DNA from 3 places in the Bacillus lumedeiriae genome. Region 2 is predicted to be linked to each of the others. Evidence: riboswitches for the same ligand, from Rfam matches in the RefSeq annotation. Region 2 holds a riboswitch; each other region holds the start of a gene.
What was found. Region 2 has a riboswitch for thiamine pyrophosphate ahead of thiT (energy-coupled thiamine transporter ThiT). Riboswitches for the same ligand answer to the same signal wherever they lie in the genome.

Region 1 (10,611 bases), on a different contig from region 2:
ACGTGATCGGCAATTTTCATCCACACGGCGATTCATCTGTTTATGATGCGATGGTGCGAATGAGTCAGGAGTGGAAGCTCCGCCAGCTGCTCGTGGAAATGCACGGCAATAACGGCTCTGTTGACGGTGATCCGCCGGCTGCTATGCGTTACACAGAGGCGAGGCTTTCCGCTATTTCTGGAGAGCTGTTAAAAGATATTGAAAAACGGACCGTCGATTTTATCCCGAATTTTGATGATACGACAGAAGAGCCGACTGTTTTGCCGGCGCGTTTCCCTAACCTATTAGTGAATGGCTCAACGGGAATTTCTGCCGGGTACGCTACTGACATTCCCCCGCATCAGCTGGGCGAAGTGATTGATGCGGTCATTATGAGGATGGAACGTCCTGCATGTACGGTAGCCGATTTAATGACAGTGATAAAAGGGCCGGATTTTCCAACGGGCGGGATTATCCAAGGTGTCGATGGCATTGAAAAAGCGTATAAGACCGGAAAAGGAAAAGTGATTGTACGCGGAAAAGCGGACATTGAAGAAATTAGGGGCGGAAAGAAGCAAATTGTTATTACAGAAATCCCATACGATGTGAACAAAGCAAATCTCGTCAAAAAAATAGATGATTTCAGAATTGACCGGAAAGTGGAAGGCATCGCGGAAGTAAGGGATGAAACCGACCGTACCGGCCTGCGGATCGTCATTGAATTAAAAAAAGATGGCGATGCGAAAGGAATATTAAATTATTTATACAAAGCAAGTGATTTGCAGATCAGTTATAGTTTTAATATGGTTGCTATTCATAATCAGCGGCCTGTATTAATGGGCTTGGCCGAACTATTAGATGCCTACATAAGTCACCAGAAAGAAGTCGTTACGAAGCGCTCGGAATACGATTTAGCGAAAGCGCAGGCCCGGCAGCACATTGTCGAGGGATTGATCAAAGCACTGTCAATACTTGATGAAGTCATTGCGGCCATTAGGGCATCGAAAGATAAGAAGGATGCCAAAAATAATTTAATGGCTGCTTTTGATTTTACAGAAGCGCAGGCAGAAGCGATCGTCAGCTTGCAATTGTACCGGCTGACGAACACAGACATTACAGCTTTACAGAAAGAGGCTGGAGAACTGGCAGCTGAAATCGAGCAGCTGACTGCCATTTTAGCGAGTGAAAAGAAACTGACAACTGTCATCAAAAAAGAATTAAAAGAGATGAAGAGAAAATACAATGACGAGCGGCGGACAGTCATTGAAAAAGAAATTGAAGAAATAAAAGTCAGTCTTGAAGTATTAATTCCAAATGAAGACGTGATCGTGACTGTGACAAGAGACGGCTACATTAAACGGACAAGCCTGCGTTCCTATTCCGCATCAGGCGGAAAAGACTTGGCGATGAAGGAAACAGATTATCTCCTCTATAAACAAGAAGTAAATACAACCGATGTTTTACTCATCTTTACGAATAAAGGAAACTATTTGTATTTGCCTGTTCATGAACTGCCTGATATTCGCTGGAAAGATCTTGGCCAGCATGTGGCCAGTCTTGTTTCTATCGAAAAAGAAGAGTTCATTATCGCTGCTTTTGCTATTAAAGATTTTCAGGAACCGTCCTATTTATTATTTGCTACGAAAAATGGCACAATTAAGCGAACAGAATTATCTTCTTACAAAGTGCAGCGCTATTCACGAGCGTTAACAGCTATTAGGCTAAAAGATGATGACGAAGTAGTTGGAGTTCATTTAACGAACGGAAAAAAACAAGTGTTCTTGTCGACATTTTTCGGTTACGGACTCTTATTTTCCGAGGATGAGGCAAGTATCGTAGGACCGCGTGCAGCAGGAGTAAAAGGAATGAACGTAAAAGACGGTGATTATTTGGTCGGTGTAGAAGTGTGGGAATCAAATGAAGAAAAAGATTTGCTGCTCACTACACAGCGCGGAGCCGTAAAGAAAATGAAGTCAACTGAATTTGAGCCGGTATCACGGGCATCAAGGGGTGTCCTTATGCTGCGGGAATTGAAAGGAAATCCTCATCGCGTCGTTCAATTAACGACGATTGAACGAGGGGAATCGGTCGTACTGCAAACAAAGAAGGGAAAGAGGGAACTCTTCGATTTTTCTACGTTAAAACCGAGTGATCGTTATTCGAACGGGTCATTCGTTTTGGATGAGAAGGAGAGCGGAGAAATAACAGCCGTTTGGAAAGTAATTAGATCGGAAGAATAAAAAAGAAATATTGACTGTATAAAAAATAAAAATATGTGGCTGGTTGCCACGTATTTTTATTTTTAATTCATTATGTGCAAAATTCAAAGTAGTATCCTAGAAACTTTAATAAAATATGTAATAAAAGAAGGACAGTTTACTATGCTTTTGTTATAGTTAGAAAGCAAAGATAATGGAAAGGAATGTAATGGCTGTGTTTCAAGAGTTTAAGAAGTTTGCTATGCGGGGCAATGTCATTGATTTAGCCGTTGGGGTTATTATTGGAGCAGCTTTTGGTAAGATTGTTACTTCACTTGTAAACGATATGATTATGCCTTTGATCGGTTTGCTGATCGGGGGAGTTGATTTTTCAAATTTAGCGTTTCATTTTGGAGGAGCTGTCGTTAAATATGGCAACTTCCTGCAAACGATTGTTGATTTTCTTATTATATCTTTTTCTATTTTCTTATTCGTTAAGCTGTTTAACAAACTGTACCATCAGGAAAAAGCGGAAGAAACACCGCCTTCACTATCAAAAGAGGAAGAATTGCTCACAGAAATTAGAGATCTATTAAAATTAGACAAAAAACTTAACAATTTAGAAAATTCAGAGTATAATAGAGATAATTAAATAAAAGAAAGTTAGCTAGGGGTGCCTTTAAGGCTGAGAGGATAAACATTATCCAACTCTTGAACCTGATTTGGTTAGTACCAACGGAGGGAAGCTTGCATTTTATGTTATTTAATATACATAAAAGAGCCTGCCACTGTGGTAGGCTCTTTTTCATTGTAAAAAGGAGGAATTATGATGGATGAATTAATGATTGGTCAAACGAAATTAACGAATCGTCTTTTTACAGGTACAGGGAAATTTGCGGATCATTCCGTGATGAAACAAGCTTTTGCACAGTCAGGATCAGAGGTGGTCACAGTAGCCGTCCGACGGGTAGACTTGGAGGCTGGTCATGAAAACATTTTAGAAGACATTCCGCCGAATATGATTATTATGCCAAATACATCAGGGGCGAGAAATGCCGAAGAAGCAGTGAGAATTGCGAGATTGGCGAGAGCAGCCGGGATGGGCAACTGGATTAAAATCGAAGTAATTTCCGATCAAAAATATTTATTGCCGGATAATGAAGAAACGATTCGGGCTACGGATATACTCGCCAATGAAGGATTTGTTGTCCTTCCTTATATGAACCCGGATTTGATGGCAGCGAAAAAACTGGCGGATGCCGGCGCAGCGGCTATTATGCCGCTTGGTTCACCGATTGGTTCAAACAGGGGTATCCGTATGAAGGAAATGATTCGGATTTTAATAGAGGAAAAGACGCTGCCAATCATTGTTGATGCCGGTATCGGAAGACCATCTGAAGCAGCAGAGGCGATGGAAATGGGAGCAGATGCTGTTCTTGTGAACACAGCGATTGCTACAGCTGATGATCCGATCAGTATGGCAGAAGCATTTAACCTAGCTGTCATCGCCGGAAGAAAAGCTTACTTAGCAGGCCTAGGATCTGTTTCACAAAGGGCTAACGCTTCATCACCGTTAACTGGTTTCTTACGTTAAAAAGGAGGGGTAACATGAGCTTTTACGATGTATACGATCAAATCAAAAATAAACCGTATGAAGAAATGCTAGACCGTGTCACAGTGAAAGACGTAGATAAAGTGTTAAGCAAAACGAATTTGAACGAGAATGATCTACTCGTGCTCCTTTCGCCTGCAGCAGTGGAGCGTTTAGAGGAGATGGCGCAGAAAGCCCATAAGCTGACTGTTCAGCATTTTGGCAAAGTGATCTCTTTGTATGCGCCTCTTTATTTGACTGATTATTGTGTGAATAAATGTGCGTATTGCAGTTTTAGCTTTGACAATGACTTTCCAAGACGGAAATTAACAGCATTAGAAATTGATCAAGAAGCAAAGGCATTAAAAGAGATGGGGATTCAGCACGTCATTTTATTGACTGGGGAATCACGCATTCATTCTTCTGTTTCTTATTTAGCCGAAAGTGCAAAAATTTTAAGAAGTCACGCAGCCTCGATTGCTATTGAAGTACAGCCGCTTGATACGAATGAGTATAGACAGCTTTTCCAAGCAGGCGTGGATGGACTGACTGTATATCAAGAAGTATATAATGAAGACATTTACAAGGAAATTCATCTAAAAGGGCCAAAAAGAAATTATCGTTATCGTCTCGATGCACCAGAGCGGGGCTGCGAGGCCGGTATGAGGTCTATTAATATCGGAGCATTGCTAGGAATGGATAACTGGAGAAAAGAAGTGTTTTTTACCGCAATGCATGCCCAGTATTTACAGAAAAAATATATAGAAACTGACGTTGCTGTTTCTTTTCCCCGCATTCGTCCGAACTTAGGAGGATTTGAGCCGAGAGTTCTTGTAGAAGATAAAGATCTGGTTCAAGCCATGCTTGCTTTTCGGATTTTTATGCCGCGTGCAGGCATTACACTGTCTACCCGCGAAGAGGCGGCACTTAGGGATCATCTGATTAAACTCGGTGTAACAAAAATGTCTGCAGCTTCTTCCACCGTGGTCGGCGGATATGCAAACAAAAAAGAGGATAACAGCCAATTTGAAATCTCTGATACACGTACAGTAGATGAAGTGAAAACAAGGTTGAAACAGCTCGGTTATCAGCCGGTTTCAAAAGATTGGGATATTCTAGCTAGTGAGGAGGAGACAAATGTCTTTTCAACTTCACGCAATTACGACAGGGAAGCAAGAGCTGGAGCAGGCGTCTGACATAGCCTCCATCATTCACCCATTTGTCGACTACATCCATATTAGGGAAAAGCATCGCAGCGCTAAAGAATTGTTTCACTGGGTGCAAACGTTTATAGAGGCTGATGTACCCGCGGAAAAGATCATTGTAAATGACCGGGTAGATGTAGCGCTGGCAGCAGAAGCCGGTGGCGTACAGTTGACTGAAAACAGCCTTCCGTTACAGATAGTAAAGCCGTTTACTGCTTCTATGAAAGCAGGATGTTCCATTCATGAACCGGCTGCTGCTATAAAAGCTGAGAGTAATGGGGCGGACTGGGGCTTGTTCGGTCATATTTATCCGACGGCTTCTAAACCCGGCAGAACACCAGCTGGCTTAGAACAGCTGAAAGCGGCTACACGTGCTGTGAACATGCCGATCATAGCGATTGGAGGAATTATGCCGCATCATATTCAAGAAGTAAAAGAAGCTGGTGCAAGCGGAATCGCTGTGATGTCGGGGATTTTCGGGAGTAAAGATCCGGCAGATACTGCTGCATATTATCGAAATGAAATCAATAAGGAGGAAAAACAGACGTATGAATATCGTTATTAACGGTAAACAGGAAACAGTCGTTTTATCAGAGCCCACACTTACGAATCTGCTCGCAGTTTATTCACTGCAAGGGAAAGCGGTCATTGTCGAAAGCAATGGCCAGATCGTGCCAAAAGAAAAGATGGAATCAACGAAAGTACAAGAAGGAGACCGCATTGAAATCGTTCAGTTTGTCGGCGGCGGGTAAGAAGGAGGATACACGATGGATAACCGTTATTCCAGACAGGAACTATTTCTAAAAGAAAAACAGCCTTATGCCGCCAAACACGTACTCATTGTCGGGGCGGGGGCACTTGGATCATCTTTGGCAGAAATGCTTGTCAGAGCTGGGGTCGGCCAGTTAACGATTATTGATCGTGATTATGTTGATTGGACCAATCTGCAGCGGCAGCAGCTCTACAGAGAACAGGATGTAAAGGATCATCTGCCAAAAGCAGAAGCAGCGAGGAAACGGCTTGAAGAGATTAATTCAGATGTGAAGATCACTGCTATCACGGCAGATGGAGGACCGGAAGAACTTTCTGATGTAATGAATACATGCAGGCCTGACTTGCTGCTCGATGGAACCGACAATTTTGAGACGAGATTTTTAATCAACGATTTATCTCAAAAGTATAACGTGCCGTGGATATACGGAGCTTGTGTCGGCAGTCAAGGGGTCAGCTGTGTTATCATTCCGGGGGAAACGCCATGTTTTACTTGTCTGCTTGATGTCCTGCCAGCCGAGGGAATGACGTGCGATACAGCAGGAATCATTGCACCAGCCGTACAAATGACAACTGCCTTTCAAGGCGCAGAGGCATTAAAAATCCTTGCTGACAGATGGAAAGATGTACGCAGGGAACTAGTTTCATTTGACTTGTGGAAAAATACGCATTCAGCAATTAATACAGCTGTTTTAAAGAAAGAACACTGTCCATCATGTGGGAAGGAAGCAAGTTATCCGTATTTAGCTGAAGATAATCGCACGAAGACAGCCGTTCTTTGCGGCCGAGATACGGTCCAAGTAAGGCCGCCAAAAAACAGAACATTTAATTTAACGCAGCTGGCTTCAACGATGGAGCAGCAAGGCGCAACAGTAAAGACAAATGGCTTTTTGCTCTCGGCTGTCATTTCAGGAAAAAGAATCGTGCTTTTCCAAGACGGCCGAATGCTGGTGCACGGATCCAAAGACCCGGAAAGTGCAAAAAAACTTTACCAGCAGCTTCTAGGGTAAACGCCGTTCATAAAAAATGATTCAAAAAGAAGCTTCCGTTGTGAGAAGCTTCTTTTTTGTGTGTAGTTAAATAGAACGGAAAAGAGAGCACTTTTTCTTGTTCTAATTTTCCGGCGGCAGCGATATAACAAGAAGAGAGTACATATCCTTATGAAAAGAGAATAGGAGATTTTGTCTTGTTTTGTCGAATCTATGGCAAACGTTTTTTTTGTTCCTTATGCTAGTAAGGAGCCGTAAATAGGGCTGAAAAAAGAAGGGGAGAGATGAAATGAAAAATTGTGTACACTGCGGAAACCCGATCGGAGCAGGAACCAAGTTTTGTCCTTCTTGCGGCAAAGAAACCGCAGCTGGGCAAGCATCCAATCAAGAGTTTTCGGCTGCATTGGAAGCTGATGAAACGAATAAGCAGAACGACATAGTTAAAAAATCAAGGGGGAAGCTGCCTTGGGTCATCGCCCTCGTCGTTTTACTGTTAGGAGGAGGGGCAACGGCTGCTTTTCTGCTGAATAAGTCTCCGAAAGAGCTTTTTTTATTGTCGGAATATCATGCTTATGAGCAAGCGAAAGCAGATTTTGACGAAAAATACGGAGAGTCATTTGAATTCTCGAAAAAGTTAATGGAACAGCCGTCTACTTCCCAAATGACACTTCGCGCTGGATTGGAAATGGATAGTTTACAAAATGATCCAGACGCAGCGATGGTTATGGAAATGCTCAAAAATGCGACGATCACAGCAAAAATGAAACAAGATCCAAAGAAAAACGCAGGGGATTACAATATCGCCTTGAACCTTGAAGGTGAAAAAGCGCTCGATATGGAGTTTGTTCATACAGATCAACAAATGGGCGCAAAGGTTCCTCTTCTTTATTCTAAGTTCTTTTATTTGAACTTAGATGAGTACGGCGAGTTTATGAGAAAGATGGATCCCTCCTACACAGGCCCGGAAAAACTAGAGCTTTCACCAGTAGAGTGGAAAGACCTCGAACTGAAAGAAGAAGACGTTAACTATTTAACGGAACGTTACGCTGCCTTTTTGGTTGATCAGCTGAAAGATGAAAACTTTGAGCTGGAAAAAGGGGTAGAATATGAGTTTAAAGGTGAAAAGATGAAGTTGAGAAAAGTGACTCTCTCACTTTCATCGCAAGAGACAAAAAGCTTAATGAACGAGTATATGGATCGGTTGATCAAAGATAAAAAGCTTCATAGCATGATAGCGGTTCGAGCGGAAAAAGTAATAAAAGCAGGAGCTGCAACAGAAGTAAGCGGGGAGATTCCGAGCCGTGAAGAAATGGAAGAAGAAATCGTTAATAGTTTAAAAGAAGCAAAGGAAAGCTTACAAGATGTAGAATTTCCTAATGGCTTGTCCTCTGTGCTGCTCATAGATAAAAAAGAGCAGATTATCGACCGGACAATGAAGATGACAGTAGCCAATCCGTCCGCTGAAGAAGTAGCCTTGAAGATTCATACAAAGAACGTTCCTTATGGAAATGAGCAGCGTATGAAAGAGTTTACAATGGAAGCGATGCCGAAAGAAAATAAAGAAGAAAAAGTAACTGTTCAAGTGACAAATGACATGAAAGGCAAAGATGATAAGCGTACAGAGGATTTACGCATTTCCCTCCATGGAGCGAAAGAAGAAGCAGCCAATTTTAATATGAAATCAACTTTTGCTGGTGATTCAAAAGGCAAACAGAATATTGATCGGGCGTTCACTCTCAAAGTCCAGGGAGATGCGGCTTATGAAGTGCCATCGGAGATTAGCGGCAAAGTAAAACAAGTACAGGACACGAACCTTGATAAAGAGTATTCTAATGAAAAGCTGGATGTTGAGGTCACTGTGGATGATGAAATGAATGGCGGAACCCTTTCTTTTGTAGTAGATACGAAAACGAAACTAGTAGATAAAGTCACTGTTCCTGCGTTTAAAGAAAATCAGCCCGGCAGTCTGAATGTGAATGAAATTACTGACGAACAGCTGGCACAAATTCAGCAGGAGGTAGGCTTAAACGTGATGAGTCTCATGAGCAGATTTGGATTGCTCGGAGGTGCCCCTATGGGAGACCCATTCGGTGGTGATTCCCATGCGGAAGATTTATATGAAGAAGATGCCGCTGCTCAAGAAATGTTTAATAGTCAATCATCCGAAGAGGAAGAAGCTATTTTTTAGACGGGGGCATATATGAAAACAATCCTTACATTTACGCTTTTCAATATAAAGCTCCTTTGGAAAAATAGGATCACAGCCATGTTTTTATGGCTGTCTCCTATTTTCTTTTTATTTATTGTCGGTTTAATTGGAAGTGAAGGATTAGAAAAAGAACGGTTTGTCGATCCGTTTCAGCTCGTCATCGTCAATGAAGACCCTACATTTGAAACGAGACTAGTGATCAGCCAGTTAACAGAAGGTGAGCATTTGAATTCGATTATGAGGACGGTAGAGTCGGACAGGAAGGAGGCAAAGCAGCTGTTAGAGGAAAATAAAGCCGCCGCCGTTGTCTACATTCCCCGTGGATTTAGTAAAGATGTTGCGAAGGGGATCAATACACCTGTTACGGTTGTCGGAAACGAACAGCGGCCGCTGCAAGCTGCACTCGTCCGGCAAGTAATGGAAAGTGCCGCCGGTTTTACATCCGCTGCTCAAAGCGGGATCAATACGGTTCATTACTTTATGAAAGAAATGGATTTTACAAAAGAAGAAAGGAAAAAAGAATTTAAAAAAAATGTCGTCTCGTTTTCTCTTGATATATTGGGAAGAGGGAACATTTTTGAAGAGAAAAAACAAGCGGCTCTTTACCAAATTAATCTATGGCACTATTATGCGGTTTCCTTTTTAACGTTAATGATGATGGTTTGGAGCTTCACCGGCCTTTTTCTTTTTAACAATCAGATGAATAAGGCACTTTCCCGCCGCTTGCTCACTGTAGGTTTCTCTTCTTACCATGGAGCCGCTGCAAAAATGACCTTCGTGTTGATCGTTGTGCTTATGAGCAGTATGATCACTGTTATTTTATTGATGATCAGCGGCATGGTGAATTTGCATATTGAGTCCTTGCGTTTCACTGGCGGCTTTATTCTGACGGCCTTTTTATTTGCTGTTTTTTTCGTTATGATCGACACCCTGCTGGCGGATGAAAAGCTTTATTTGCTTGTAGGTTTAGCTTGTTTATTCGTAGGAACCACTGCGGGGGGGCACATTATTCCTGCTGTGTATTTTCCCGGTTGGCTGGAACAAATAAATGTGCTTACGATTAATGCCTGGGCACTTGAGTATATGCTTACCTTTTTTTATCAACATTCGGCTCAAACATTCTTAAAGCTCTCTTTTATTCTATTATCCATTGCTTGTTCCTTTAGTTTGATTACGATCGCTATTTTATATTGGCGGATGAGAGAAAGGAGAAGAGCCAGTGGGTGTGTACGTTAGCAAAGGGAAATATTTCATTCGAAAGCCGTTAACTTGGATTTTCCTGTTTATCCCTCTCACAGCCTCTCTTTGCTTCGGAATGTTCTTAAGCAAACAGCAGGCAGCACTGACTATTCCAGTTGCGGTTGTAGATGAAGATAGAACGAACTTATCTAAAAGCGTAATAAAGGAGTTAAAAAAGCAGCCGGAGCTGACGGTTGAAAGTGTAACGGCTTTATCTGCAAAAAAACAGCTGCTGCAGGGAGAAGTAGACAGTGTCATTATTATGAAAGAACATTTTCAAACACGCTTGCTAAAAGGGGAACATGATCAATTGATTGAGCTATGGACTTCTCCTCTTTCTGCCGCGGCAGGCATTGTGCGTGAAATAACAGCGAGTGAAGTCATTAAACAGGCGAGTGCGGTTAAAGCAGCTAATAAAGTGGTCTCGCTG
Region 2 (10,611 bases):
ACATTTACTTTGTCTGGATCGAGTTCGAGCTGTTTCATCACGGCGATCGCCTGTGCTGCAAATGCTTCGTTGAGTTCAATAATATCGATATCATTCCATGTAAGGCGTGCTTTTTGGAGAGCGGCTTCGCCTGCCGGCACAGGGCCGATGCCCATTAGATTTGGATCGACTCCAGCGATTCCCCATGAAACGATTCTCGCAAGGGGCTTTATTTCAGGACGGCTTGACAAAAATGATTCCGAAGCGAGAACAACGGCGGCGGCTCCGTCATTGATTCCGCTTGCATTGCCAGGGGTTACCGTTCCGTCTTTGATAAAAGCAGGTTTCAGCTTACGAAGGCTTTCAAGGTTAATGTCCGGCCGGATATGTTCGTCTTGTGACACCGTGATCTCCCGTTTTTTCTTGTCTGTCACGATGATAGGAGTGATTTCTTGAAGTAAGCGGCCGGATTGCTGCGCATTTGCAGCTTTTTGCTGCGATTTCCAAGCGAATCCATCTTGTTCTTCCCGGCTGATGTCATATTTTTTAGCGAGATTTTCGGCAGTGATTCCCATGCCGCACCCAATGTATTGATCGGTTAGTGTCGACCACAGCATATCATCAATCGGCGGGGCTCCTGATGGTGAACCGAAGCGTGTATTTCGTAAAACGTGCGGTGACTGGCTCATATTTTCTGTTCCGCCGGCCAGAGCGACAGCCGCATCTCCTAAAAGAATCGTTTGTGCAGCTGAAAGGATTGCCTGCAAACCCGACCCGCACAGTCTGTTCACGGTTAATGCCGGTGCTTCTTCGGAGACTCCGCTCTTTAATCCAATGTGCCGTGCTAAATAAGAAGAAGCCCGATTCGTATGAATGACATTTCCAAATACAATTTCTTCTACAATCTCCGGCAGCAAACCGCTTCTTTTGATCGCTTCTTTCGAGGCGGCTGCCCCCAGCTCAATATCAGATACTTCTTTTAAAGATCCTCCGAAGGTGCCAAATGGCGTTCTTGCTCCTTCAATTAAATAAACGGCATCCATTTTTCATCGCCCCCATATGAAATGTTGTTTTCCATGTACTATATTATGAGACTCGTCTCATTTTTATCGGCATTTTATAATCCGGCGAAAAAACCGGGACACTCACCTATTTTCAAATCACTCATACAATGGAATAAAACTAGCAGGAGGCTGTTTTGTATGTCAAAAAAAGCAGGAACGAAGACGAAGGCAGATATTTCACGGGGGAAATGGCAGTTCTATGAGGTTTTAGGACTTCTTCTTGTCGTGACGTCTATGCTTCTTCTATTGTTTAAACCAAACTCGCTGGCAGACTTTTTTAATACAATCATTACGGAAATCAAGCCAGTTGTCGTTGACATATTTTTAACGAGTGAAATAGGGATTGCAATCATCGCCAGTGTCATTATGGGCCGTCTATTAGAGCGGCTTGGGTTTACAGATGGCTTAATCCGGGCTTTCGTCCCTGTGATGAAATGGTTCAAAATCAATCCAGCTGTCATTATTCCAAGTGTGTATAACATCCTTGGCGATATTAATGCTGCCGGAAAAATTGCTGGTCCTATTCTTGTCAAGGCAGACGCCACAAAAGATGAACAAAAGATCGCTATTGCGACGATGATTCAGTCTCCTCAATCATTCGCAACATTTGTATTAGGCTTGATTGCGTTGGCTGTTTTTGGCATTCACGCATTTCCACTCATCATTTTAGCTATTTTTCTTCCTATTATCATTGTCCCCTTTTTATTATCCAAGACCATCTACCGATCAACTAGGAAAGTGGAATTAAAACAATTGCCGCGTTTTACGCCGAGAACTCCTTTCCTTCAAACCGTCTTTTCTTCCGCCAAAGAAGGCGCAGAGCTTTTGTTTTTAATTATTATTCCAGCCGTTGCAGTTGTCTTTTTCTTTATCGGTATTTTAAAATTTGCTGGTGTGTGGGGGCCGCTGGAGTCGGGGTTATCCGCCATGCTTACGTTTACGAGCATTGAACCAACAACAGGGATTGTGTCTATTCTCGCTGCCCCTACTCTTGCAGTCGCTCAGTTGGCTGAATTAGGGCAAGGAATTGATCCCCGCCTCGTCGTCGGTTCCTTTGTTCTTGCCAATTCGGGTCTCCCGTTGTCCGTCATTTTTGGGCAAGTACCAGCAACGTGGGTCGAATCATCCAGCCTTAATGAAAAAGAAGTGCTAATCGCAGCTGTGATCGGTTTAATCATTCGTTTCTTCACAGCGTGGGCATTGGGAGTTTTTTTAACTCCTTATCTAATCGGGTGACGGACGAATGAACGAGTCTTACATTATTCTTGGGAAAAAGATAGTGACAGTATCGGATCGTGGAACGATAGAAAATGGAGGCTTAGTAGTCAACAAAGGAAAAATTCAAGAGATTGGTGATTGGAAGACGCTGAAGCAGCGTTATGCCGCAATGAGCATCATTGATTGCTCAGAATATGTTATTACGCCTTCACTTGTGGATTGCCATACACATTTATTAGAGTTTGCGCCTTCTTCTCTTTATCCAGTGTCGCACACGACCCATTTATGGGCTGGAAAAACGATTCTATTTCACGCTTTATCTTCAGGAATTACGGCGCTTGGAGAACAGATTTGCGGTCACCCGAACAATCACTTTTCCATAGAGGATTACCGTAAAGCAGTGGCTGATTTGCCAATGGATATTTCTTTTGCGGCTGCCAGCATAACGATCGGCTTCCCTGAACCGCTTCACTTTTCAGCAGTCACTCGTTCACAGCCGATCGAAAAAAAACATCTTTCTGATCCATCACTTCTGCGAAAGCTTGCCGAACAAAGTGAGTTTCCTGGTGAAAATCTGTTCATCAATGCCACCCCTGCTAACTTTACTGCAGAAGCTGTACCGCGTGCTGGTGAACTAATGTATAGCTTCCAAGAACTACAACGGGCAGCTGACACGTATCACCAATTAAACAAAAAGATTGGCGTTCATGTCGCCGGTGAAGAAGGAATTGAATTAGCTATTAAAGCGGGAATCGATGTGCTTCATCACGCCCATGAGATCACGGATGAACAAATCGAGAAGGCGGCTAGCCGGCAGCTGAAAATTGTCGCTACCCCGCTGGGCGGAACACATTTGCCTCCGAATTCTCCGGAAGAAATCGTCAAGCTCGCTGAAAAGAACATCGCTGTCTCTATTGCGACTGATGCTTATTTGCCGTCTTATCCAGGTGTTTCATGGCTGCCATTTGACACAAATGTCCTGCGGGGTCCAGATGTCCTCATGCTCATTGCCCAGCCTGCCATGAAGCGGATGAAAGAGAAGAAATTTGATGAAAACGCCATCTTGGCCATACTGACAGCAAACCCGGCAGAAGTTTTAGGAAAAGAAAAGGAGTTCGGACGCCTAGAAAAAGGAATGGATGCGAACTTCATCGTCTCTACCGGCATCCCCGGCCTTGAAATCACAGAAGCAGAACAAATAAAGAAAGTATTCTTTCAAGGGACAGAAGTGATCAATCGGCTCGTTTAACGTTCATTTTTATAAAGAAGAGTGACTGAAAAGTGGCGGCTTTCAGTCACTCTTTGCTTTTTGAAATCAATAAAGTGGAGCAGAAATATTTTGTGCGCTGTTTTTTGAGCTTTATGCGCATGAATCACGAATTTGTGCGTGTTTCGGCCTAACTTTTGCGTCCATTCATGTTTGCAGCTGAGCAAGCAGCTTTTTATATTGGTTGACATATGACTGTTGGGATAAAGCAGCAAGCCTTCCCTCTACCTGTTCCTCTATTTGCTTCACGGCATCCTTCCTGATTTGCTCAAGAAGATCAGCGTAAAAAGGGAAAAAGGAATCCGCTATTTTTTTACCTTCTTCGTTTACGTAATGATGGACAGGAGTCATCAGCCCTTTTTCAATTTCATCCCGGATGATCTTATTTCCATTTTCAGTGAAAAATTGCAGCGCTGTTTTGTATTCCTTAAATAAAGATTGAAACAAGCCTGAATGGAGTTGATGCAGACCCGGATCAAAAACGAAATCAGGAAAAGAAGAAATATCCGTTTTTTTCAAATAGACTGAACCTAAAAAAGAAGTCAATTCTTTTTGCAGCGACCGCTGTACTTCCATGGCGGATGTTTGGACGAATGTTTGCATACGGAAGGCGGTTGTTCTCAGTTCATGAGCTAATTCTTTGGCGGTAAACCGAATGATTTCATTCGTCATCCGATGAAGCGCTGTCATTGTATCAGCGAATGAATCAAAAGCTGCGGGACTGAAAATCATCTTATATTCATCGTTGTAACGGTAAAATACACGCTGTTTCACATAAAACAATAATTCTTCCAGTTCTTGCTGCAGAGCCTCTCTTTCTGCTGTAAATGAATGAGTATGTAAAAAAGCGAGGGCTTCCTTCATCTGTTGGGAAAGATCTTCTCGGTGCCGTTGTTTCTCTGCTTCATTTTCTTCTGCAAGCCGTACTCTCTTCTTTAACTCCATTACAGCCTGCTTCATGTCATCCTGCGCTTGCCGCAGAACAGAAACAGCGAGTGCCTGTTTCGTAAATGGATAAAAGTCCCGTTCAAACAAAGAGAATCCAGAAGAATCCAGTGTTTGTTCGGCCGCTGGCAGCGGGGCTTCCGCCGGCAGCTGAAGAAGCGCCCCATAACGCTTTCTCTCTTCTAGAGTTAATAATTGATTCTGCTGTCTTTTAGCAAATAAAGCAAGATGGCTCGAAATAGGATAAATTCGGGCTTGATGAATGCCGCATTTCACCAAGTTTTGATCTACATGAAGAAGCACATCAAATAAATCATCCGTTGTGGAGGCAAGATCAGCGGCATTGACAATAAAGAACATTTTATTATTTTCAATGAAGTCTTTTACCTCACCGAGCTTCATTAAAAATAACTGGTCAGCGCGGGAAAAGGCATGATTATAGTAGGTCACGAATACGATGGAATCTGCGCTTGTGACGTATGTAAATGCTATTTCCGTATGCCGGGCGTTCATAGACCCCGCACCCGGCGTATCGACAAGCACCATCCCCTGCTCTGTCAGCGGCGAAGAGTAATATAAAATAATACGCTCAACGAAGCATGCTTTTTCTTCCACACTGACAAACTCTGTGTAAGCCTCCATCGTGCTGCTCTTTGATTGTCCAAGCTGCCCTTTTATTTTTTTATAACCAGCAAGAGAAGCACGTAAAAACGAAAAGTGTTCAAGCGGCAAAGCTGTCAGTGGGCTAAAGAGCTCTTCTTTTTTCGTATGGGTTTCTTTTCTTTCTTCCCCCTGCTTCTGAATGCTCTTCATTATTTCATCATGCTCCGTTAAAAGCCGGTGCAGATCATTCATGCTCCACGCGGTTTTCCCGCTTAGTTCAAGTGCTTGATTTATGTCCTTTAGCACTTGTTCGTCGGTTTTAAATAAAATTGTGACAGTTCCATGGGGATGATGGGTGTCAGGAGCACGAATTTCATTAATAGCAGCCGTTGTTGGGTTCGGTGAAACCGGAAGCACATGTTCTCCTAACAAAGCATTGGCAAATGAAGATTTTCCCGCACTGAAGGCACCAAATAAAGCAATCGTATATTCCTTTTTCTCCAGACGCTGAATCCGCTTGTTTAATGCCTGAATCATCTGTTCCATATGCCCTGCCTGTGCCAGCAGTGCTGCTTTTCTTTTCAATTCGTTCACATGCCTGTCCAAATCGACCGGCACCAATCCCTCGTCTTTTGTTTTCTCCAGCCACTTGGCTGCTGCATCCCCAATCGATACGAAAGTCCGGCTTTTCGTTCCAGTAGAAGAAGTGCGCTTTTCGAAAGCACGAAATGGTCTTTTTTCGACTTTTTCTTGCCCGCGGACAGAAAGCAAAGCCAACAACGATTCGTATAGCCTGTCTTCTTTTTCTTGCAGCTGTTTGCTTTGTTTCCAGGCATCGATCTTCTCGGCGATTTCTTCTCTTTCCCGTAGGAGACTAGCTTTTTTCTTTTGGCTGTTTGTTCTGGCCTGCATGTCAAGCGAGTCAATGAGTGCGCCGAACGATTGACGATACAGACTCTTTAATTTATGGGTCACATCTTTCGCATAATTGAGTACATACTCATCCGTCAACACCGCTCCGCTTTTTAGGAGCTGAATAAGCAGGGAGGGGGAAAAGTCAATTTGGCGCCGGCGGATGTCTTCCCGCCGCTCATCCGTAAGTAAATCATATTCGGCAAGCAGCTTTAGCACGGCTTCTCTAAGAGGAATATCCACATAGGACAGCCTATTTTCATTCAATGCTCCAAATAGCTGCTTCAGCCGGCCTTCTTGCTCTCTTTTCGTTTTCTTTCTGGAAAATAAGCCGCGGACTTGAAAGGAAAGCTCACGGGATGCTAAAAACTGCCTGACAAATACTCGGGTATAATAGTCCATCAGCTTGGCATTGTTAAAGACAGCCGTTAACTCTTCTTCAAACCGCTTGCTGAATAGCTGTTCTTTTGTATCGATTGTGCTCAACTGGCGTTCCAGCCGTTCTGTCTCGTCTTCTAACTCTTGCAATGAGTGTATACCGAACAATTTCTCTTCATATCGGCTGCGTTCATCATTTGCTTTTTCCCTCTGTTTTTGAAAGAAATTCATGGCAGCGATGAGCGCTTCCCGGAGCACATGGTGAACGATTTCCTGCTGACGGTCAGCGATTTTATTGGCTAAAAGCATTTTCAGTTCATTCAGTTGATTGGATGGATGGCTGTCGTCTCTTAATGAAGTAAAATAAAGGCCGCTGTAGGACAGATTGTGCTCATCAAAAGAGCGGCGGATACGCTGGGAAAATTCATCAAAAGACAGCTCACTGGCGACATGCTTATCAATTTGGTTCACGATAAAGCAGCAGTCTTTCCCTCTTTCTGCCAGCTGTTTGCTAAATTCAAAGTTTACAGGTGATTGGACGTGATTATAATCCATCATATAAAAGACTAGGTCGGCTAAATGAAGCTTAGACATCGCACTTACCCGATGGGCATCGTCCGTTGAATCAATTCCTGGTGTATCAAAAACTGCCGTTCCCTCCGGCAGTTGGCCGGTTCGATGCGAAATTTCCACTTCCTCCACTTGATCACCATTGACACAATAAGCTTGAATGTCGCTCAGGTCATACGGATAAGGAAACGTTTTTACTCCTTGATCTTTAAATAAGACTTTCGCATACGGTTCTCCTTCCTTCACCTTGACGACATTCGCACTCGTAGGAATCGGGCTCGATGGCAGCAGTTCTTCCCCCATAAGCTCATTGATCATCGTTGATTTCCCAGCAGAAAAGTGGCCATAAAAGGCAATTACATACTCCATTTTGTCTAGTTTATCAATGAGTTCCATACAAATTTTCGCCTGTTCTTGATCGTGATCACGCATGAATACATCGTGAAGCTGCTGCAGTTTGGGCAGTAATAGCGAGCGGGTCGGCTTCTGATTAGCGAGCCACTTTGTTAACGTTTCATCCAGCATAGAATCCGCCTTCCTGTAAATAGTAGAAGTGTTTTGTTTATTGTATCGGAATGAATCGGCAATTTCAGCAAATGTACAACAAAAAAGAAGCTAAACATAATCATTTAGCTTCTTTTTCTTATTTATTCATTTTTCAATTAGGCACTTATGGAGCGGTTTTGCCCCACAGGAGCGGAATGTTTAAAAAAGCTCGGCGAGGTTTTCTTCAGGAATACTAATACGGCTAGCGTAATCAGCATTTCTGGAAGTAAATAAGATAGGTTGTATAAGAATGAATAGACAGCAACTGGTGTGCCTTCCGGTGCATATTCCCCGAACCAAATGACTCCGGACAAAAAGTGGCACACAAGGCGCAGCGTTGTGCCGATCAACAGACCGATCACCATTCGGCTCACTGTTATGCTTTTATGGAAAACAGCGAGGCCGCCGAGTCCAAGTACGGCATAAGCGAGCGGGTAATCAAGTACGAGCTGTACAGGATGAACGACATAGCCGCCTGTCATTAAACTAATGACTCCAACTAAAATTCCTGTAATAAATCCGGCCTGCCACCCGCGGCGAAAAGCCATAATGAAAATCGGAACCATTACCAATGAAATGGACCCGCCGAAAGCCCAAAGTGCGCCAAATTCCACATAACTTAATATGACGGAAAGCCCGGCCATGACGGCGATTTCGATCATTGTGACTAGTTTGTTTCTCTCCATGAAAAATCCCCCTTTATCTCATCCAAAGGGGTGTAAGGATACAATAGACTTGTTCGTTTGTACGAATCTTTTTGCATCGATCATCACACTTTCCTACGCTGGTATGAACCAGATCAGGTTCTTAGAGTTGAGGATCTCTCCTCTCTCAGCCGATAACGACACCCCTAGTGGACTTATATACTATCAATATAGCATAAGAGACATGAAAACGAAATATTATTCTAAGATAAGCGCATGGGCATATATATAAACGGAATCTTCAAAATCGGTTTTTAAAAATCACGTTAAAGCAGGTGCATCCGATGAATCATATTGTAAAACCCGGCGAAACATTATCGTCGATTGCGGCTGATTATCGCATCTCCCTCTCTAGATTGATGGCTGCCAATCCTGGAATGAACATTCATCTCATTTATCCCGGTCAAAAAATTCGTATTCCTGGGCTGCCGTCACCGGATACTCTTCCCTATTCCATCCATATTTCGCTTTCACAGCGCAAATTAACGTTGTTTCACCGGGGAAATGTTCAAAAAACATATCCCGTCGGCGTTGGAAAAATGCTGACTCAAACGCCGACGGGCGATTTTGTCATTATTAATAAAGCACCCAACCCTGGCGGTCCATTTGGAACGATGTGGATGAGTTTATCTAAAAAATCATACGGTATTCATGGAACGAATAATCCATCTTCTATCGGGAAATTCGTTTCTCACGGATGTGTCCGCATGTATAATCGCGATGTGGAAGAATTGGCAAGAATTGTTCCAATCGGCACTCCTGTTCATATTCGACCGTGAAGAAATGAAAAGCTGTCTACTAAAGGCCATGTATACGTTTAAAAACGCGAAAGGAGGGCATAACAAAATCATAAAGGAGGAGTGGCTGATGACAGAAGAAAACCACGCGATTCATAAAGATGGTGAATTGCAAATAGATAAAGTGGACAATACGATTGCCCGGATGGATCCAGAAAGAATGGACAGCATTCTTGAAGATTTTGAAACGTTTCAAGGGTATCTCAAACAAAGAATTGAAGTCGCTGAAAAGATTGGTTTAAATGAGGAGCAGCTGGCTCTCGCGGCAGAAAAGATTGGGAACTATCTAGCCCAGCATGCCCAGCCAAAAAATCGGGAGGAAAAACTGCTGCAAGAGCTTTGGAATGCAGGCACGCAAGATGAACGCCATCATTTAGCCCATATGCTTGTTAAAATGGTTGATCACAAATAAAAAACGACTGCCCTTGGGCAGTCGTTTTTTATTTGACTTCGATGCACTGTTCAACTTCCATTGTCCAATTAAACGGATCTGGTTCTTTTCCGCCTTGAATGCTTGTAATCGTGTGGAAAAGTTTTTCAGACACTGGGCCTGTAACCCCGTCGTTAATGATCATTTTTTCATCTTTCCAGAGTAATTCTCCAATTGGCGAAATGATCGCGGCTGTTCCTGTGCCGAAGGCTTCTTCTAATTGACCAGCCTGATGCGCCTCGCGAAGCTCTTCCATAGAAATTCGGCGTTCTGTTACTGTCATTCCCCAATGTTTTAACAGTTGAATGACTGAATTTCTTGTCACCCCGTCTAAAATACTGCCATTTAACGCAGGTGTCACAACTTCACCGTTGATTTTGAAGAAGACGTTCATGCTGCCAACTTCTTCGATGTATTTTTTCTCTACTCCATCAAGCCATAACACTTGAGAGTATTCTTTGCGGTCAGCTATTTCTTGTGCTTTTAAACTAGAGGCATAGTTCCCTGCCGTTTTCGCTTCCCCTGTTCCCCCGGCAACTGCACGGACAAATTCGTTTTCCACCAAGATTTTTACCGGTTTAATGCCTTCTTTATAGTAAAGGCCTACAGGTGATAAAATGATGATAAATTGATACCGGCTGGATGGTTTCACTCCCAGGAACGGCTCCGTTGCAATAATGAATGGGCGAATATACAGCGATGTGCCTTCCCATTTTGGTATCCATTCTTTTTCAACTGAAATAAGTTGTTTTAACGCTTCGATCGCCATGTCCACATCTACTGCAGGAATGCATAAACGTTCATTTGAACGGTTCAAGCGCTGAAAGTTTCTCTCAGGACGGAATAATAATACTCGATTATCTTCTGTCAAGTAAGCTTTCAATCCTTCGAAGACACTTTGACCATAATGAAAGATCATGCAAGACGGATCTAATGAAAGCGGCTGGTAAGGAACAATTCTTGGATCATGCCAACCTTGTCCTTCGGTATAATCCATAATAAACATATGGTCCGTGAAGATTTTTCCAAAGCCTAGATCTGCGGATTGCGGCTTCGGTTTTCTTTCAGGACTAAGATTGAGTTGGATAGTATGTTCTTTCATTTTGCACTGGCTCCTTGCTGTATATGAATTTGGTGAAAAAGATAAAAGAGATAATAAACTATATACATTTCCATATTACAACTTTTTCGAATCTTT
Region 3 (10,611 bases), on a different contig from region 2:
TATTAACCTTCAACAACACACACCACCGTTATGTAATGATATATCCTTTTTATTTGATAAGTTTTCTAATAGTATCAAAATCACTTCCTTTACTTATATCATATCGCCCATGTCATATGCCCTGTTATTTTGTCGGAAGACGAAGTTGTTTTAAAACTTTTTACTTATCGATCATCAAAAACGAAGCAAATTTCATTTTATCTCGCATTAACCGGCAGTAAGGCCCCCTTAAAAAAATATAGGTGCGGGGGATCAACTGCCAGTAAACGCCCGATCCGTTCGGGACAACAGGACGTTGGTTACTCAGGTGTTGCCACAGGAAGTGGCGCTCTTAGCCTGAGTTCCTTATTCTATCAGTGGGGATGAAGCTCCCACTGATAGAAGTTTCATTTTATCCCGCATTAACTGGCAGTAAGGTCCCCTTAAAAAAATATAGGTGCGGGGGATCAACTGCCAGTAAACGCCCGATCCATTCAACTAACTATCAGTGGGGATGAAGCTCCCACTGATAGAAGTTTCATTTTATTTAGTGGTACAACATTCCTTTTGGGCTCCATGTGAGTATATTGTATGAGATTCAAAATTCTGATTACCTACCAAGAGGTGAGTGCGCTGAAAAAGAGAGCTCTTTTTACCGTACCGATTAGTATTTTGCTCATTGCTGTGATGGTCGCGTCCGTCTTTTTATTAAACATTAAGCCAGACACATCCCACGTTTCTCAAGCCCGAAAGCTATCTGAGTACTCGAAGCCGGCAGTCGTGCGTATTGTTGACTATGCGATTGTGGAATGGCAGTTTAACGCTTACTTTCCTGAAATGGATGCTCTCCTCAAAGAACTAAATTATCAAACGGTCATTGGAGGATCTGGATCAGGAGCCATTATTAGTCCTGATGGCTACATCATCACGAACGCTCATGTAGTGGAAGGCGCTAAGATGAGTGAAGAAGAGCTCGCTAATGCTGCTTTTGAACATCTCGTCGCGATCGTTGCCCAATATTTCGAAGTAAGCTATCAAGAAGCCTACATCTATATGATCGCTAACACTCAGTACACACAAGTCACGAAAGAGTTGAAGGTCGTTCTGCCTGGCGGGGATGTTCTCGACGGTGAAGTAAAAAGCTACGGTGCCCCTATTAATCAAGGAAAAGATGCTGCCGTTCTGAAAATTGAAGGAAAGAACCTGCCTACGTTACCTCTTGGAAACTCAGAGGATATTGCCGACCAAGATAATATTTGGGTGCTCGGATACCCGGCAGCAGCTGAGTCTGACTTGTTATCGCCTGATTCCTCCTTAGAATCTTCGATGACCGACGGACAAATTTCGGCTACATCCAAAAAAACAGAACAAGGAAGCCCGGTCATTCAATTAGATGCAGCGGCCACACATGGAAATAGCGGCGGGCCGGTCATTAATGAAAAAGGAGAAATCATTGGTCTATTAACCTTTAGAGGAGATACGGTAAACGGCCAAGAAGTGCAAGGATTTAACTTCGCTGTACCGATCAATACCGTAAAAGAATTTGTGAATCAAGCTGGGGCCACCAATACGAGAAGCCAGACAGATAAACTGTTCAAAGAAGGATTAACCCTCTATTGGGGCGGCTATTACAAAAATGCGTTAGAAAAATTCGAAGCTGTCCAGCGGATCTTCCCGAACCATCCAAAAATCAAATACTACATTTCTAACGCTGAAAAGAAAGTCGATGACAGTAAAATCCTGTGGTCCGACTATCAAACACTGTTCTACACCATTGACGGCGCGGCCGGACTGCTCATCATCGGCCTAATGGTCTTCACCTTCGCCCTGAAACCAAAGCAGGCGAAAGCAGCCGCTGCCGAACCTGACCCAACCGCCGGCATCGAACAGCTCCTCTCCGATTTAAACGGCGATGGCAAAACAGACATGGAAGACATTTTGCTGGCCCTGCAGAAGAAACAAGAGGAAGAACGGAAGAAAGATAAGGATAAAGAAACCTAACTAGACTGCAAAGCAGAGGGTCAGATCCCACACCATTCAAGGTGAGATCTGACCCTTTGTCTTTTATAAAACCTTCACATAAAACGTACGAGTGCGCGGCCCATCAAATTCACAAAAGTAAATTCCCTGCCACGTCCCTAGAAGCAAACGCCCGTCTGTGATAATCACATGCTGCGACGTTCCCACTGTACTTGCTTTCATATGTGCTGCCGTATTGCCTTCCGCATGGCGGTCCAGCTCATGCTCCCACGGATAGACTTCATCAAAGCGCCGGATCATATCACGCTTCACATCCGGATCAGCATTTTCATTAATCGTAATCCCGGCTGTTGTATGAGGGCAATAAACGATCACAGCCCCTTCCTTTATGCCCTGTTCTCTAACGAAATCGTCCACATGATGTGTCACATCAATCATTTGATCACGTTGATTCGTTTTTAAGGTGAATGTTTGCAGCATTATTTTCATCCTTCCCTACTTTTTTACCAAGTGGTTGACCACTCGTTACACTTGAACTTCATTTTACATGAGAATTCCCCATTGTATGAAGCCGAAATGAAGCGATAAGAAAATAATCGCTACATGCAGAGCAATTAATAGTAAACCGTAAAGTACGTCTATCTTTCCTGATTCTATTTTGTGATAAAATGTACGATTCCAAGATCCATCAAAATTCCGTGCTTCTAGTGCGATGGCTACACGTTCAGCTTTACGAATTCCTTGTGAGAGAAGCGGAATCGTGAAACGAATCATTGACCTAACTTTACCGCCTAATCCCCCTACACGGTGAACACCTCTTATTCGATGTGCTGCACGAATTTGTTCAAATTCTGCCTTGAATATCGGAATAAAACGGACACCTGCTAAAATGGAGTATGCCCATTTTGGTTTCATCTTCAATTGCTGCATTAAACTTAAAACAAATTCTGTTACATCCGTTGTTAATACAAAAATAAGGCCATAAAATAAATAGCCTAGTGTGCGAAATCCAATAGTTAATCCGTTTAAAAGCCCTTCCTTTGTGAAGTGAAACCATCCCCATGAAAACCAGACCGTTTCCCCCTTGCCAAATGCGAAAATGCTCCAAACACTTAATATAAAAAGAACAAAAAAAGGCAAAAGAACATACATCACCATATGTTTAAATGGAATTTTAATAAAAGCAAAAGTAATCATTGCTGGAATAAGCATACACAAAAATGTTGTCAGCGGATCACTGATGATCGATATGATCGTCATCATAAGCAAGTGAAAAATGAGCTTAATGGACGGATTGATCTGCGATAAAAAACGACTTCTCCCTATTAGTATCATGAAAAGACCACACCCTTTTCTTCGGGGATCCTCTTTCGTTTTACATATTCAATGTAAAGAGGCTCATGCAATTTGGCTCGTTTTAATAACGGTGAGTTGGAGAACAATTCTTCCGGAGAGCCTGCGAATAAAAGTCCGCCTTCAGCAAAGATGATCAGTTTGTTTGCATATTGATAAGCAAACTCTACATCGTGCGTAGTCATAACGATCGTTGTTTCTTGTTCATTAAGGGTATTTATTCGTTTGGCTAATTCATCTGTCATTCTTGCATCCTGACCAAAAGCCGGCTCATCCAGCAGCAATACTTCATGCTTTTTTAATAACATACTGGCTACACTTAAACGGCGCTGCTGTCCAGTTGACAGCGTATATGGATTGGCTTTCCGTAAATGGGACAGACTAAATTCTTCAATTAACTGCTCCGTTCGCTCCATCGTTTTCTTTTCAGACCATCCTTCTACTTTACCAACGAACGAAATTTCATCCTCAACAGAATCCGTAACGAATTGATGCTCAGGGTTTTGAAACACAAAGCCAATGCTCTTCGACAATACTTCCGGTCTGATTGCTTTTTTCTGTGAATGAAAAGGAAAGTGATAATTAACGAAGCCTTCTTTCAACGTACAGAGCCCCATAATGGTTTTCAAAAAAGAACTTTTTCCAGAACCATTCGGTCCCATCACAGCTACCCAGTCACCTTTATTAATTTCTACATTTACGTTTGACCACACCGTGTTATTGCCCAAACGAAGGGCTCCGTCGGTTACCGTCACTAACGGCTGGACATGTGACTGCTTTTCTATCCGCGTCTTCCTTTTCCAGCGATTTATTATGTCTAAATTCTCTTCCCTTAACAACTGCTCCCATGTGGAAGGCCATAGACGCGGTTTCCATATTCCATACTGTTCAATAAGCTGCTCGTACTCTTTATATATAACGTGTGGATCGCCATCAGCAGCCACTTCGCCCCGATCATTAAAAAGAATGACACGATCGATCCACTCTAACACCCCTTCCAATTTATGCTCGATCAATATCATCGTCTGATTTTCATTGAGCTGTTTTAGTATATCAATCACTTCTTTTGTTCCAATCGGATCGAGCTGAGAAGTGGGCTCATCCAAAAACAATACGTCTGGTTCCAATGCCAAGATCGTTGCCAATGCCAGCCTCTGCTTCATCCCTCCTGAAAGGGAGTGAATAGGCGTCTCCCCTTCTAAATCACCAAGACCTACCTGTTCTTTTACTGTTTGTATCATTTCGGGCATATGAATTGGCGGAATTCCCCTGTTTTCTAAACTAAACGCGATTTCTTCATCTACCTTTAGCATACAAAATTGACTGTCTGGATCTTGAAATAAGACACCTTTTTGTGCAGGTCCCCATACTTCCCCTTTCATATGAGCAAAAATGGTATTTGGGATCAAACGAGAAAGAACCTGAAGCAAGGTGCTCTTTCCGGATCCGCTGGGACCCAGAAGTAACACCTTTTCTCCTTCTTTTATTGATAAGTTCACGTTAGTAAGGGTCGGTTCAGTACGTTCATAGAACTGAACATATAAATCACTGCAGCCAAGATAAGACGGCTCCATTATTTATTCCCCCAGACTTTTTGGTTTGAATAAACAATTTCATAGTTATTTAACGAGCCTGTTTTCGCTAATTTGTCGGACAGCCATTTGCTAAATAACCCGCAAACGACAATCGAACCCAGCGCCCGGAAAAAGATCGTTGTTACCTGAATAAACAACGTTTTTGCACCAAATCCGCGAATCGCATAATCTCCGAGCAAGCTCCCGGCACAAGCAGCTAAAGAGGCTAACAAAACCACAGAGAGATCCCAGCGCTTGTATCTAAAGGCAGCAAAGACAAGCTCTGCCCCTATCCCTTGTAAAAACCCACTTACCAATACAGGCAGCCCAAATTGACTTCCTGATAAAAGCTCGCCTGAAGCAGCAGCAAATTCTGCCAGAAAAGCAACGCCTGGTTTTCTAATGATATAAGCCGCTACGATGCCTGCCACAAACCACATCGGATAAACAATTTGGCCTAAAAATGGGACGACCGCACTTGAAGCCGTATAAACAGTTCCCCACACTTTATAAACAGCCCCAAATAGGATCGCAATAATGATTGTTAAAATCACTTCTCTTATCGTTAATGATTTCTTTTGCATATCTTTTCACCCTCCCTGACATTCGTATCGGTTCCCTATCTACAGCCGAGAGCAGCCGTTCTGGAAAATTGTCCTGTTTATTAATCCATAACTAACCCGCCGTCAACGACTAAGTTTTGCCCCGTAACAGCGCGGCTCCATGGTGACGCGAAAAACAGAACGGCGTCCGCTAATTCTCCAGGAGTAGTTACCCGTTGTAACGGCGTACTTTCCTTAATCAGCTCGAATACTTCATCAGGTGTCGAAGCGCTGGCATCTGTCGTTTGCAGCAATCCTCCCGAAACCATATTTACGGTAATGCCATTTACACCAAGTTCGCGCGCCATACTTCTCGTAAACCCGATTAACGCTGCTTTTCCTGTATTGTAGTCATGATACGGAACCACAGGATTTTGTACTAAGTTCGTTCCAATGTTTATGATTCTTCCAAACTTCAATCGAGACATTCCTTCATGAGCAGCCTGTGTTGTATGTAAAGAGGCCTTCACACTTCCTTCTAACTGTGTGTCATAATCTTCCCAAGCAATCGTTTTCGCATCTTTCTTATTCACAGCATCAAACTTAAAGTTAACAAGAGCATTGTTAACAACTGTCGTCACGGCTTGTCCAAAATGTTGTTCCGCCTGGCCAAACATGTTCTGAACCTGTTCTTTATCCGTAATATCCGCTTGAACAGCAATCGCATGATCACCAATACTCTGTGCCACTTCCTGCGCTTTCTGTTCACTTTGATAGTAGTTAACAATGACACGCGCCCCTTCACGCCCAAACGCTTTAGCAATTTCTGCCCCTAATCCTCTGCTTGCTCCTGTTACCAACACTACCTGATCTTTAATTTCCATGATTTCTTCCTCCTTTAGATGTTTCTAACACTAGCTCGTTTGTCCAATATTCGTTAGGATCTACCAGCGAATCAGTCAGTTTTACTTCCTTCAGCCACTTCTGTAAATGATCGAAATAATCCAATGACATAGAAAAATCAGCTGTAAAACAATGTAACGCAGCATCCATAATCGCTGCTTCGACTGTGTCATTCGGGTCCTTTTTCTTGAATTGATAATAGATCTCTTTCGCTTCCTCAGGGTGGTTTCCGATGAATTCATTGCTTCTTTTCAACACCCCTGTAAATCTGTTAATCTCTTGATATTGTTTACTTAGAACTTCTCTCGACGTAATTAAAATTAAATTCCCTCCCGCAGGAAGCCCCCATTCCTTTAACGAGAAAAATCCTGGCTCATACCCGCGTTCCTGCGCCTCGATTAATTCATGGTGCTGTTGTACAGAAAAAGCGATATCCGCTTCATCATTAATTAAAGCATCTGTATGATAAAACCCTTTGTTGACAGGAATTAAATCATGCACATCACATTGTCCGCCATCCGCCTCGATTAACGATTTAATAAAAGCCAATCCCGTTGGTCCAGGAGCGCTCGGGTAAGTTAGTCTCTTGCCAATCATATCTCTCGGCCTTGTAATCCCCTTGTTTTTCAAAAACATGACACCACTATCTGACTGCAAATACCTAGAAAATCCGATCACATCATGATTTTGCAGCCGGTCTTGTACTAAGTGAAGCGGCTCAGTAACAGCCAGCTCCATCCTTCCTTTGTAAATCTCGTCCATTGCATCAAAATGCTCTGCGGGTTCTATCATCTCAACCTCTAAATTCACTTCCGCAAACCACCCTTTATCGATTCCTACTAAAAACGGAAGATGGTTCGGATTCAAATACCATTCCAGACCAAACCTTAGACCTTTCATAAATCTTCCTCCTTATATGCAATGATAATGACCACTCTTTCAACAAAAAAAGACAGGTCACTTTAAAGTGATCCTGTCTTCCGCAATTAACCAAATAGGATTAACGTTCAACAACATCACTTCCCTTCGCTGGTACTAACCAGAGCAGGTTCAGAGGGTCGAGGAAACATTGTTTCCTTCTCTCAGCCATCAGGCACCCCTAGTGAATTTCATTTTATTTTACTGTATCTTTAGATTATCATACAAAATTGTATTTGTCCCTAATAATTGACAAATAATTTTAAATTTTTTAATAATTCAACATAATAAGCTGTCTAAGCGATGATTAGTTATATGTTTTCAACTTAGAAGACGACTCTTATTTGCTCTTTCAATAATTTGTGTATGATCAGGCCTTGTCCCCTTGTTAATTGCCGCAGGAGTCTCACTCCATTAAACAATCATCATGAACAGAGCCTTCTTTTAAAATCAGATGATACGATCATGTTACAATGGTCTGTAGACATTCATTATCACATTCTTAATTAGATGGAGTGACATCAATGACGATTATACTTACCATGCTGGCTTTAGGAGCCATTGTTGGATTCATCGGAGCAGGCGGTGCCGGATTTATCATTGCGATTTTAACCCTGCTCTTTAAAATTCCTATCCATATCGCATTAGCTACTTCTTTAACAGCCATGGCTTTTACAACCTTGTCAGGAACAATCAGCCATTATAAAGAAGGAAATATCGCTCTAAAGACTGGATTATTAGTCGGAGTATTTGGAGCATTAGGTTCTTTTGCTGGATCAAAGATCTCTTCCATGATCCCAACAAACGATATGCATTACTTAACAGGAAGCATGTTGGTTCTTTCCGCTCTCCTATTAGTCTTTCGTTTGTTTTTCTTAAAAAACAAACAAGAAGCAGAACAATCATTTACCCAACCTGCTTTCATTATCAAAGCAGCCCTATTAGGCATCATAACAGGGATTCTCTCCGGCACATTCGGGATCGGATCAGCTCCTTTTATCCAGTTGGGACTACTCACCTTTTTAGGACTGTCCATCCGCCATTCGGTCGGAACCACTATGCTCGTGATCGTCCCTATCGCCATAGGAGGCGGCATCGGCTTTACAACAGAAGGATTCCTAGACGTTACTTTATTAGTACAAGTACTAATCGGCACCATGCTCGGCGCCTACATTGGAGCTAAATTCACGAACCTTGTGCCAAAGGCCATTTTAAAAACAGCCATGGTGGCAACTCCTGCAGTCAGCGGAATGTTGTTGTTCTTTTAGTTTAGCCGTCTGTTCTCATAATAAGATCGACTCACAAAATGCGGAATATCCTTATAAAGTTTTCATTTTGTCCTCTGGATATAAAAAAGACAGGGGAATCTCCTGTCTAAATGAGCATACCAGCAATCGCTGCACTTAATAGATTAGCTAATGTTGCCGCAACGATTGCTCGTAAACCCATCTCTGCAATATCTTGTCTTCTTGAAGGTGCAATTCCTCCTAATCCACCGATGATCATAGCAATCGCAGCTAGATTAGCAAATCCGCAAAGTGCAAAGCTAATGATAACGACACTTTTTTGAGACAGGTTAGCAATCTCTGGAGCAAAAGCAGTATAAGCTACAAATTCGTTTAACACAAATTTCTGGCCTATAAACGAACCGGCTTTCAGTGCTTCATCCCATGGAACACCAATAAGGAATGCAATCGGTGAAAAAATATAGCCTAGGATTTGTTCTAGAGTCAACGTTTCAAATCCAAAAATCCCGCCAATTGATCCAATAATCGTATTAAGCAAAAAGATAAGGGAGATGAACGCAAGTAACAGCGCTCCAACACCTGCAGCAATTTTCAAGCCATCTGCCGCTCCACGAGCAGCTGCATCAATGACATTCCTTGACTCAGTGTCTTTTATCATCTGAATACGCTCAACCCTATTTTGGCCTTCTGTTTCTGGAGTGATAATCTTAGCTAATAACAATCCACCCGGAGCTCCCATAAAAGCAGCAGCCAGCAAGTAGTCTAAAGGAACACCGAGCATTGCGTATCCACCTAGAACTGCACCAGAGACACATGCGAGTCCTCCTGCCATCACAGCAAATAGCTCCGATTTTGTCATATTTTCGATATAAGGTTTGATGACTAGCGGGGCTTCCGTCGGCCCTAAAAAAATGTTCGCAGCCGCTGACATAGATTCAGTTTCACTTGTTTTTAGCGCTTTTGCTAAAAACCCGCCAATGATCTTAGTTGCCCACTGCATGACTCCTAAATAGTAAAGAACTGAAATGAGTGAAGAAAAGAAAATGATAATAGGTAATACTTGAAAGGCAAAAGTAAAACCTGCATTTTCCGCACCTAGCACCCCTCCAAACAAGAATTGAATTCCAGCATTAGTAGAGTCAATTATGGCTTGGACAATCAGTGAAACAGATTGGAGAATCTTTTTTCCAAATTCCCATTTCAATACCATTAAAGCAAAAACGAACTGAATGGCAAAGGCGCCAATTACGGTTCTCGGATTAATGGCTTTACGATTTTTAGAAAAGGCTAAGGCTATTAATAAAATCCCTGTTATTCCTATAATTCCCCAAACAAATTGCATATACTTTGTCCTTTCTTTCGTTATCGAATGGCATAGGTTATAAAAATGAGAAGACTTGGAACTGCCCTCTCCCTTCTTACACTATCGAACGCAGCACCTCGATTAGCATCTCTTTAAATGTGTTCCGATCAATTTCTTCACAAACTCGAACATTTTTTGTACGTTCCAAACGATTATTAACATCTACAAGACTGTAACCTCTTGTTAGTTCACCTGCTGTTTCAACATCTACATGATAGAGATTTGATTTTGTCATCATTTTTTCATTTGCTGCAACAGCAGCCAGTAATGTATCTGGATGTGTTGTGCCATTTAATTTGTGAACACTTTTATTAAATTTCATCACAACTTTATTGACATCTTTAAAAAATTGCGAACCAGCTGTCGTTAAAGATTCAATGTCATGATGATCGTTATCGTCCATAATTGAATATTGAGTGCACATTTCCCAGCCAACCATTGTCATTGGGATACCTGAATGAAGTACAATTTTCGCTGCTTCAGGATCAACGAAGAAATTGTATTCAGCGCTCGGAGTAATATTCCCTAACGCATTATTTGTTCCACCCATAATGTATAGATGAGGAATCTTCGGAACGACAGTCGGATCCTTTTTAATCGCCATCGCAATATTCGTCAGCGGTGCAATCGCTAATAAATGGATCTTTCCAGGGTTGTTGTGAATAGTTTCAATAAGAAAATCTACTGCATGTCCTTCTGCAGGAGATTGGACCGCTTTTTCAAAAAACGAATCCCCCATTCCATCTTTACCA

Region 1: linked by a shared signal. The riboswitch ahead of QYG89_RS05685 (thiazole synthase) and the one ahead of thiT (energy-coupled thiamine transporter ThiT) in region 2 are both predicted to bind thiamine pyrophosphate.
Region 3: linked by a shared signal. The riboswitch ahead of QYG89_RS06445 (ABC transporter substrate-binding protein) and the one ahead of thiT (energy-coupled thiamine transporter ThiT) in region 2 are both predicted to bind thiamine pyrophosphate.

Annotation. Positions count from the first base shown of each region.
Region 1 is NZ_JAUIYO010000002.1:447,186-457,796, forward strand. It holds gene parC (DNA topoisomerase IV subunit A) at 1-2,219, shown strand, start outside; gene mscL (large conductance mechanosensitive channel protein MscL) at 2,413-2,829, shown strand; TPP riboswitch at 2,837-2,938, shown strand; gene QYG89_RS05685 (thiazole synthase) at 3,007-3,771, shown strand; gene thiH (2-iminoacetate synthase ThiH) at 3,786-4,964, shown strand; gene QYG89_RS05695 (thiamine phosphate synthase) at 4,906-5,538, shown strand; gene thiS (sulfur carrier protein ThiS) at 5,522-5,725, shown strand; gene QYG89_RS05705 (ThiF family adenylyltransferase) at 5,741-6,754, shown strand; gene QYG89_RS05710 (hypothetical protein) at 7,023-8,921, shown strand; gene QYG89_RS05715 (ABC transporter permease) at 8,934-10,178, shown strand; gene QYG89_RS05720 (ABC transporter permease) at 10,162-10,611, shown strand, end outside.
Region 2 is NZ_JAUIYO010000015.1:25,778-36,388, forward strand. It holds gene QYG89_RS14170 (acetyl-CoA C-acetyltransferase) at 1-1,022, opposite strand, end outside; gene QYG89_RS14175 (hypothetical protein) at 1,182-2,279, shown strand; gene QYG89_RS14180 (amidohydrolase family protein) at 2,287-3,510, shown strand; gene QYG89_RS14185 (dynamin family protein) at 3,676-7,461, opposite strand; gene thiT (energy-coupled thiamine transporter ThiT) at 7,599-8,168, opposite strand; TPP riboswitch at 8,242-8,344, opposite strand; gene QYG89_RS14195 (L,D-transpeptidase family protein) at 8,471-8,965, shown strand; gene QYG89_RS14200 (DUF3243 domain-containing protein) at 9,054-9,395, shown strand; gene QYG89_RS14205 (branched-chain amino acid aminotransferase) at 9,424-10,515, opposite strand.
Region 3 is NZ_JAUIYO010000003.1:55,374-65,984, forward strand. It holds gene QYG89_RS06410 (outer membrane protein assembly factor BamB family protein) at 1-13, opposite strand, end outside; gene QYG89_RS06415 (S1C family serine protease) at 571-1,980, shown strand; gene QYG89_RS06420 (secondary thiamine-phosphate synthase enzyme YjbQ) at 2,044-2,439, opposite strand; gene QYG89_RS06425 (energy-coupling factor transporter transmembrane component T family protein) at 2,503-3,294, opposite strand; gene QYG89_RS06430 (ABC transporter ATP-binding protein) at 3,291-4,886, opposite strand; gene QYG89_RS06435 (ECF transporter S component) at 4,886-5,470, opposite strand; gene QYG89_RS06440 (3-oxoacyl-ACP reductase) at 5,551-6,312, opposite strand; gene QYG89_RS06445 (ABC transporter substrate-binding protein) at 6,302-7,231, opposite strand; TPP riboswitch at 7,336-7,442, opposite strand; gene QYG89_RS06450 (sulfite exporter TauE/SafE family protein) at 7,774-8,517, shown strand; gene QYG89_RS06455 (NupC/NupG family nucleoside CNT transporter) at 8,624-9,838, opposite strand; gene QYG89_RS06460 (nucleoside hydrolase) at 9,915-10,611, opposite strand, start outside.